DNA from 3 places in the Staphylococcus sp. MZ3 genome. Region 1 is predicted to be linked to each of the others. Evidence: riboswitches for the same ligand, from Rfam matches in the RefSeq annotation. Region 1 holds a riboswitch; each other region holds the start of a gene.
The links. Region 1 has a riboswitch for S-adenosylmethionine ahead of KI230_RS04050 (methionine ABC transporter ATP-binding protein). Riboswitches for the same ligand answer to the same signal wherever they lie in the genome.

Region 1 (3,288 bases):
CGATTATATGGGGTGATTTAGGTATTGCCAATATCTTAGTAAAATCTACTGACCTTGAGGCTATGAAGTTTGATGATTACATGTATTCATGGGATTGCAGCTAAGAGAATCATAAAAATATATTACTTTAACAAGTGTAGTATCTATAGATCAATCTAGGGAGTGGGACAGAAATGATATTTTCGCAAAATTTATTTCGTCGTCCCACCCCAACTTGCATTGTCTGTAGAAATTGGAAGTCCAATTTCTCTGTGTTGGGGCCCCGCTATGATTGAAAAGTTTGTTATAGGTGTATTTTCTTTTGGTTAACTATTGGTAATATAACATTGTAGATTTTAGGATGTTGATTTTTGACTTAGCCTTTGTCTGCTTATGTTAAATGTTACAGCTAGTCAAACATTGAGTTTGTAATTATTATATTAAGCTAGTTTAAATTTTTTGTGATTTATGTTTTATTCATACCAATTTTGTGAAATGATACAGTGACAGATGTTTATTGATTTTAAAGGGTGATGATGATGGCTATTGTAAATAAAGTGATAATTGTTGAAGGAAAATCTGATAAAAAAAGGGTGCAACAGGTTATTGCAGAACCAGTCAATATTATTTGTACTCATGGAACAATGAGTATAGATAAGCTTGATGATATGATAGAATCACTGTATGATAAACAAGTTTTTGTATTAGCCGATTCTGATGACGAAGGAGATCGAATTAGAAATTGGTTTAAACGTTATTTGAGTGAAAGTGAACATATATTTATTGATAAAACTTACTGTCAAGTTGCGAATTGCCCCAAACAATATTTGGCGCATGTACTTTCAAAACATGGCTTTACTTGTAAGAAAGAAACACCTCTTTTACCGAATATAAATAATGAAAGGTTAGTTTTAGTAAATGAATAATTCATTAGACATCAAAGATGTAACTACATTTTATGAGGAAGACAAACATTTAATCTTTGGTTATACACCAACGTGTGGTACTTGTAAGGTTTCAGAAAGAATGTTAGACATTGCTAATGAAATATTGCAGTTACCATTATTGAAAATAGATTTAAACTTTTATCCTCAGTTTTGTAAAGATATGCAAATCATGTCTACGCCGATTTTATTGTTGATGAATAAAGATAAAGAAGTAAAACGAATTTATGCATTTAAATCGGTGACTGATTTGTTAGAAAATTTAAAATAGTTATTGACGAAATTTTACTAAGGTGTTAGGATTAATACAAATTAAATGATGCGTAAACTCTTATCGAGAGTGGTGGAGGGATGTGCCCTACGAAGCCCGGCAACCGTCTTATATAGAAATGGTGCCAATTCACATAAAGTTTTAACTTTTGAAGATGAGAGAAACAATACTACTATTGCTTTCTCAATTTTTCTATCGATATTGAGAAAGCATTTTTTATTTTATTAAGCAACACAGGGAGGAATCAACGTGATTGAATTAAAAGAAGTTGTTAAAGAATATCGGACTAAAAATAAAGAAGTCCTTGCTGTAGATCACGTTAATTTATCGATTCGAGCAGGATCGATTTATGGCGTCATTGGTTTTTCTGGAGCAGGAAAAAGTACTTTGATTCGAATGTTTAATCATTTAGAAGCGCCTACATCAGGCGAAGTTATTATAGATGGGGACCATATAGGTCAATTGTCCAAAAATGGATTAAGAGCAAAAAGACAAAAAGTAAGTATGATCTTCCAACATTTTAATTTGTTATGGTCAAGGACTGTGTTAAAAAATATTATGTTTCCGCTTGAAATTGCAGGTGTCCCTAGAAGGAGAGCTAAGCAAAAAGCATTAGAACTTGTCGAACTCGTCGGTTTAAAAGGTAGAGAAAAGGCTTATCCATCAGAGTTATCAGGTGGACAAAAGCAACGTGTTGGGATTGCACGAGCGTTAGCTAATGATCCAACGGTCTTGCTTTGTGATGAGGCAACAAGTGCACTTGATCCGCAAACAACAGATGAAATTTTAGATCTACTACTAAAAATTAGAGAACAACAAAATTTAACAATTGTACTAATTACGCATGAAATGCATGTCATTCGTCGTATTTGTGATGAAGTTGCAGTTATGGAAAGTGGTAAAGTGATAGAACGTGGACCGGTGACACAGTTTTTTGAAAATCCGCAACACACTGTGACAAAACGATTTGTGAAAGAAGATTTAAATGATGATTTCGAAACATCTTTAACAGAATTAGAGCCATTAGAAAAAGATGCTTATATCGTTAGATTAGTTTTCGCTGGTTCAACAACAACCGAGCCTATTGTATCGAGTCTATCTACTGCCTATGATATTAAAATTAATATTTTAGAAGCAAATATTAAAAATACAAAAAATGGAACAGTCGGCTTTTTAGTTCTGCATATTCCATATATTTCAAGTGTAGATTTCGGAAAATTCGAAAAAGAGTTAATTGAGCGACAAGTTAAAATGGAGGTGTTAAGACATGGGTAAATCATTTAGTGAAATTATAAATGAAATGATTACAATGCCTAATATTCAGTGGCCAGAAGTTTGGACTGCAATAGTCGAAACACTATACATGACAGTCGTCTCAACTATATTTGCATTTATACTTGGTCTTATTTTAGGTGTGTTATTATTCTTGTCTGCTAAAGGTAAGTCTATCGGTGCAAGGTTATTTTATTCTATCGTTTCTTTCATTGTTAACTTATTTAGAGCGATACCATTTATTATTTTAATTTTATTATTAATTCCATTTACAAGTTTGATACTTGGAACGATAAGTGGTCCGACAGGTGCGTTACCAGCCTTGATCATTGGCGCAGCGCCGTTTTATGCAAGGCTCGTAGAAATTGCTTTTAAAGAAATTGATAAAGGTGTCATCGAAGCGGCCTGGTCAATGGGCGCCAATACTTGGACAGTAATTCGTAAAGTCCTCTTACCTGAAGCCATGCCAGCGCTAGTGTCTGGCATTACAGTTACAGCAATCGCTTTAGTTGGTTCAACAGCAGTTGCAGGTGTAATTGGTGCCGGTGGTTTAGGAAATTTAGCATACTTAACAGGTTTCACTCGAAATCAAAATGATGTCATTTTAGTATCAACAGTTTTTATTTTAATTATTGTATTTATAATCCAATTCATTGGGGATTGGCTTACAAATAAACTTGATAAACGATAAATTGGGGGTTTCATTTTATGAAAAAATTATTTGGTCTTATTTTAGTATTAACATTTGCAGTTGTATTAGCAGCTTGCGGTAATGGAAGCAAAAGTGGCAGTGACGACAAGAAAATAACAGTAGGTGCTTCA
Region 2 (3,288 bases), 1.0 Mb from region 1:
AGAAATGATACATTGCTTGGTCTTTATTTAACTTTGAAATCGGTGGAATAACACCAAATGCATCCGCAGTTAAGAAAATAATTGTATTTGGATGTGCTGCTTTTGATGGTACTACAATATTGTCAATGTGATTAATTGGATAAGCGGCACGCGTGTTTTCTGTATAACGATTGTCTTCAAAGTCCACTGAACCATCTTCTGCAACTACAGTGTTCTCTAAAATTGCACCATATTTGATTGCGTCAAAAATCTGTGGTTCTTTTTCTTTGGAAAGATTAATTGCTTTTGCATAGCAGCCACCTTCGATATTAAAGACCCCGTTTTTATTCCAGCCGTGTTCATCATCACCGATTAGTTTACGGTGTGGGTCAGCCGATAAGGTTGTTTTACCAGTGCCAGATAGACCAAAGAATAATGCAACATCGCCTTTTTCACCAACGTTTGCTGAGCAATGCATGCTCATAATATCTTGCATCGGTAAGAGATAATTCATTACAGAGAAGATACCTTTTTTCATTTCACCAGCGTATTCAGTACCGCCGATTAAAATGACTTTGTGTTTAAATGAAATAATGACAAAGGTTTCAGATTTAGTACCATCAACTTCTGGATCTGCTTTAAAATGTGGTGCAGAAACGATAGTGAAGTTAGGTTTAATCTTTGTAGCTTCTTCTTTTGATTCAGGTCTAATAAACATATTTTTAGCAAATAAATTATGCCATGCTAATTCATTGATGACTGTAAGTTTTAACATTGTATCTTTATCGCTACCAGCGTAGCCTTTAAATACGTATAGTTCATCTTTTTTATCTAAATAGTCTAGTACTTTATGGTATAACTTCAAGAAAGTTTCTTCATCGATAGGTTGATTAATTTCTCCCCAATCAATGTTATCTCTATATGAAGGTTCAGAGACAAAAAATTTGTCTTTAGGCGAACGACCAGTATATTTTCCAGTACTTGCATTAACAGCACCAAGTTCTGTTAATACCCCTTCGTTATTGTCTAAGATTTTATTATAAAGTTGTGTCGTCGAAAGTTGAAAATGTGACGTTGGTTTTTTCAGTAATTTGTCAATTTTAGTTGTTTCAGTGTATGTGTCTACTGACATCCTAAATCCCTCCAAAGCGATAATTTAAATGTAAGCCTTTACATTTAATTAGTATAACACATTAACATAATTAATCTACAATATTTTACTGTAAATTTATTTGTGAAAAATTGACATTAATTCATTAATTAGGTACTATTATTTTTAACGGATTCTCTTATCCTGAGTGGTGGAGGGACATGGACCCAATGAAACCCAGCAACCTCTTTTTTTATAAAAGAAAGGTGCCAAACCGTTTGCAGACAAATAGGTCTGAACGATAAGAGCGAATGGACGTATTAGGCCTTCTCTCTATATTAATAGTTAGAAGGTCTTTTTTATTTAGCTCACAGAGAGAGAATTTTCGTAATATAAATTTAAAGGAGCAAACTATGTTAAATAACAAACGATTATTTACTTCAGAGTCTGTTACAGAAGGACACCCAGATAAAATCGCTGACCAAGTGTCAGATGCAATATTAGATGCTATTTTAAAAGACGACCCAAATGCACGTGTAGCTTGTGAAACAACTGTTACAACAGGTATGGCATTGATCGCCGGCGAAATTTCTACAACAACATATGTTGATATTCCGAAAGTTGTTAGAGAAACAATTAAAGAAATTGGATACACAAGAGCAAAATATGGTTATGATTATGAAACAATGGCAATTTTAACTGCGATTGATGAACAATCACCTGACATTGCACAAGGCGTGGATAAAGCATTAGAGTATCGTGATAAAGATAGCGAAGAAGAAATTGAAGCAACAGGTGCAGGTGACCAAGGTTTAATGTTTGGTTACGCAACGAATGAAACAGAGACGTATATGCCTCTAGCAATTTATTTATCACATCAATTGGCAAAACGTTTATCAGATGTGCGTAAAGATGGTACGTTAAATTATTTACGACCAGACGGTAAAGTTCAGGTCACTGTTGAATATGATGAAAATGATAACCCAGTACGTATTGATACGATTGTCGTATCAACACAACATGCTGAGGATGTGACACTTGAACAAATTCAAGAAGACATTAAAGCACATGTCATTTATCCAACTGTTCCAGAAAACTTGATTAATGAACAAACTAAATTCTACATCAATCCTACAGGACGCTTTGTAATCGGTGGACCTCAAGGTGATGCAGGATTAACAGGACGTAAAATCATTGTTGATACGTACGGTGGCTATGCACGTCATGGTGGCGGATGCTTCAGTGGTAAGGATCCTACAAAAGTAGACCGTTCAGCTGCATACGCTGCACGTTATGTGGCTAAAAATATTGTTGCAGCAGGTTTAGCAGATCAATGTGAAGTACAATTGGCATATGCGATTGGTGTTGCAGAACCAGTGTCAATTGCAATTGATACATTTGGAACAGGTAAAGTTTCTGAAGGGCAACTTGTTGAAGCAGTTAGAAAACACTTTGACCTAAGACCTGCTGGTATTATTAAAATGCTTGATTTGAAACAACCAATTTACAAACAAACTGCTGCTTATGGTCATTTTGGACGTACAGATGTCTTATTCCCATGGGAAAAATTAGACAAAGTGGAAGAATTAAAAGACGCAGTAAAATAATAAGATGAATTGAATATAGCTAAATAAAAGATTTTCGATATATAAATGATAATATGTATCGAAAATCTTTAGCTTTTCTATTATAATTAAAGTTATTCATATATTAAAAAGGAGCGTTGTTGTGATGGATTTATCTTCACCGGTAGTCATTGGACTCATTATTGCAGTAGTCATTGCATTAATCTTTTTTGTCCTTTTCTTAGTTGCCTTAGGTAGTAAGAAAAAAGTTAAGCGACAAACAGAAGAAAAGTATGAACAACAAGAACAAAACATTAAAAAGTCTCATGAAGAAGCTTTAGAGAAAGAGCGTATTCAAAATAAAAAGACAATTACAAAACAACAAGAAGATTATAATCACATGGTTAGTACAAAAGATCGTGAGATTGACGCATTAAAATTGTTCTCGAAAAATCATAGTGAATATGTAACGGACATGAGATTAATTGGTATTCGTGAAAGATTAGTTAAAGAAAAACGAATTCGACCAGAAGATATGCACATTATGGCAAATATCTTTTTACCAAAGGATGGCTTTAATAATATTGAACGAATTAGTCATTTAGTATTAACAAGAACTGGTCTTTATATTATTGATTCTCAATTGTTAAAAGG
Region 3 (3,288 bases), 1.3 Mb from region 1:
TACAGGTGGTGACTCAGCAATAGGGCGTGCAGCAGCAATTGCGTATGCTAAAGAAGGTGCAGATGTAGCGATTAACTATCTTCCGAGTGAAGAACAAGATGCACAAGAAGTACGCCAAGTGATTGAAGAAAGTGGTCAAAAGGCAGTGTTAATTCCTGGTGATATAAGAGATGAGCAGTTCAACTATGACCTTGTTGAACAAGCATATCAACAATTAGGTGGCTTAGATAATGTTACTTTAGTTGCTGGACATCAACAGTATCATGATGATATTCATGGATTTACAACTGAGGCATTTACAGAAACATTTGAAACGAATGTCTATCCGCTATTTTGGACAGTTCAAAAAGCATTGGAATATTTAAAACCGGGTGCGTCAATTACAACGACATCATCTGTACAAGGTTATAATCCTAGTCCTATTCTTCATGATTATGCCGCTTCAAAAGCAGCAATTATTTCATTAACTAAAAGTTTTTCAGAAGAATTAGGACCAAAAGGAATTAGAGTGAACTGTGTAGCGCCTGGTCCATTCTGGTCACCATTACAAATTTCTGGTGGACAACCTCAAAGTAAAATCCCAACATTTGGTCAAAAAACACCTTTAGGTCGTGCAGGTCAACCTGTTGAGTTATGTGGAACTTATGTGCTATTAGCGTCAGAAGAATCAAGTTATACAACTGGACAAGTGTTCGGTGTTAGCGGTGGAGTGCAAATAGATTAGGGTTGTATGAAGCTTTTAATTGAACAACATAATATTAATTTAGTTACTTCAATCCATTAAATTAAAATGAATTGGTGAAGTGTATTTTAAATAGTCGGTAAAGGTGTGTATCTTTATCGGCTTATTTTAATACTCTGTCATAAGGAGCGTTTGCTCAGGGTGTGGATTATAAGGTTTAAGCAGAATAAACTTTCTTAATGAGGATGTCAGGACAACAACGAAAAAATTAAAAAATGTTGCGGGATTGGGTTTAGGGACGGTTAGTGGAAGAAAGTTAAATTCATTAACAAGTGAAATGCCTAAGGCTAGATATTAAACGTCAGAACGGACAAAGAATAATAGGATATGTTTTCAATTAAATAGCGAAGTATTTATATGTTAAGATGATGTAAATTACATAGAAACGCTACCCGTAGAAGTACTGATCATAGAAACGCTGATAAACGTAAATTTGCAAACTCGATATTAAACAAAGGGGTTGTTATTATGGCATTAATAGTATCTAGAGCTATATTATTTTTGATTTTAGCATTAGCTTTTGGAATAGCGACTGTTTTTCCTGAACAAAAATTACCATTATATATAGTATTCACATTATTTGTAGCAGTTGCGATCGTTTCGAATGTATGGTTTACACATCAAAACGTTAAAAAGCATATCATTAAGTTTAACAAATACGTCGCATACTTTTTATCCTTTGTCTCAGGGTTACTTTACATTGGATTTGTAATTTATACATTAACTATAGGGAGCTATGATGTTTTACCAATTATTATATTTGCAATAATTATCGTATTGGTTCAAATATTAGAAAATATACTGGGAATCAGTATAAAAAATACGCGTCTATCAAACAAACAGTTGAAAGTCATCTCCAAGCAACGTGTTCAGCAATTTAAAGTCATATCATTAATATTAGTAAGTGTGTCTATCGTGTTCATTTTTATTGCATTAATGCTTAAATGGTGGCTTTTACTTGTTATTAGCATTATTGTTTTGATTATTATTACAGTAGCAATGATTGTTTATGAAAAATATTATACGACTCCTGATTAATTTATGATTGACGTACTAAGGATTATCTTGTAACGTAAACGTAAATAAGCATCACTTATCTAGAGAGGTGGAGGGACTGGCCCTATGAAGCCTCGGCAACATCTCGAATGTGCCAATTCCAGTAACCGTAATGGTTTGAAGATAAGCAGGTAAAGCACATGAAAACCTCTTTCTTCATCGTTTGTGAGAAAGAGGTATTTTTAATTGGAAAGCAGGTAAAAAGGATGGAAGTACATAAAAAGAGCAATGCTTGGGCATTATTCCCCTTGTTATTATTTGTGGCGTTGTTTTTAGGCGTAGGTATTATCACAGGTGATTTTACTTCAATGCCATTAAATGTTGCAATTACGATAACGGTAATTGTGGCGTTATTAATGAATCGAAAAGAATCATTTGCTAAAAAAGTTGAGGTCTTCACGAAAGGTGCAGGCCATTCAAACATTATTTTAATGATGTTGATTTTTATTTTAGCAGGTGCATTTTCAAATACAGCTGAAAAAATGGGTGGCGTAAAGTCGACAGTTAATTTAGGACTATCATTAATCCCAGAAAATTTAATTATTGTAGGATTGTTTGTGATTTGTATGTTTGTTTCTATATCTATGGGGACGTCAGTAGGGACTGTTGCTGCAATAGCACCTGTTGGTTACGGATTTGCACAAGCGACAGATGTACCAACTGCGCTAGCAATGGCTACAGTTGTTGGAGGTGCAATGTTCGGCGATAATCTATCAATGATTTCAGATACAACAATTGCTGCGGTTAGAACACAACATACGAAAATGAAAGATAAATTCAGAGTAAACTTTAAAATTGTATTGCCAGGTGCTATTTTAACGATTATTATTCTGTATTTCTTAACGAATGGCATTTCTTTAAATCATGCTAAAAGCTATGATTATAATCTAATTAAAGTTGTACCGTATATTTTAGTATTGGTATTAGCATTATTAGGTGTAAATGTCATTATCGTATTGATTGGCGGAACATTATTAGCCGGAATCATTGGTCTCATAGATGGTTCATTCGGTTGGATGGGGCTACTAGATGCAGTGTCCAAAGGTATTATAAGCATGGAAGATATTGCTATGATTGCGTTGCTAATTGGTGGTTTAGTCGGTATTATTCAACACAATGGTGGTATTGAATGGTTGTTGCAATTTGTTCGCTCTAAAGTGAAATCAAAGCGTGGCGCAGAATTAGGAATTGCGAGTTTGGTAAGTGTCGCAGATATTGCCACGGCAAACAACACCATCTCTATTATTATGTCAGGTCCTTTAGCTAAAAATATTGCAGATGAATATGATGTAGATTCAAGGAAATCAGCAAGTATTCTTGATATATTTGGAGGCTGCTTCCAAGGTTTATTACCATATAGCCCGCAAGTCATTTCAGCGGCTGGTGTAGCTGGTATTTCACCGTTAATGTTATTCCCATACAGCATTTATCCTATATTATTAGGTGTATGCGGACTTATTGCGATTTTATTTAATTTTCCAAAGCTAAAA

Region 2: linked by a shared signal. The riboswitch ahead of metK (methionine adenosyltransferase) and the one ahead of KI230_RS04050 (methionine ABC transporter ATP-binding protein) in region 1 are both predicted to bind S-adenosylmethionine.
Region 3: linked by a shared signal. The riboswitch ahead of KI230_RS11690 (Na+/H+ antiporter NhaC family protein) and the one ahead of KI230_RS04050 (methionine ABC transporter ATP-binding protein) in region 1 are both predicted to bind S-adenosylmethionine.

Annotation. Positions count from the first base shown of each region.
Region 1 is NZ_CP076026.1:855,583-858,870, forward strand. Features, by position in the region: gene KI230_RS04035 (YwqG family protein) at 1-104, shown strand, start outside; gene KI230_RS04040 (toprim domain-containing protein) at 519-905, shown strand; gene KI230_RS04045 (thioredoxin family protein) at 898-1,194, shown strand; SAM riboswitch class I at 1,252-1,355, shown strand; gene KI230_RS04050 (methionine ABC transporter ATP-binding protein) at 1,444-2,469, shown strand; gene KI230_RS04055 (methionine ABC transporter permease) at 2,462-3,157, shown strand; gene KI230_RS04060 (MetQ/NlpA family ABC transporter substrate-binding protein) at 3,175-3,288, shown strand, end outside.
Region 2 is NZ_CP076026.1:1,879,863-1,883,150, reverse strand. Features, by position in the region: gene pckA (phosphoenolpyruvate carboxykinase (ATP)) at 1-1,111, opposite strand, end outside; SAM riboswitch class I at 1,266-1,377, shown strand; gene metK (methionine adenosyltransferase) at 1,483-2,676, shown strand; gene KI230_RS09005 (nuclease-related domain-containing protein) at 2,801-3,288, shown strand, end outside.
Region 3 is NZ_CP076026.1:2,364,122-2,367,409, reverse strand. Features, by position in the region: gene KI230_RS11700 (SDR family oxidoreductase) at 1-724, shown strand, start outside; gene KI230_RS11695 (hypothetical protein) at 1,211-1,780, shown strand; SAM riboswitch class I at 1,833-1,928, shown strand; gene KI230_RS11690 (Na+/H+ antiporter NhaC family protein) at 2,005-3,288, shown strand, end outside.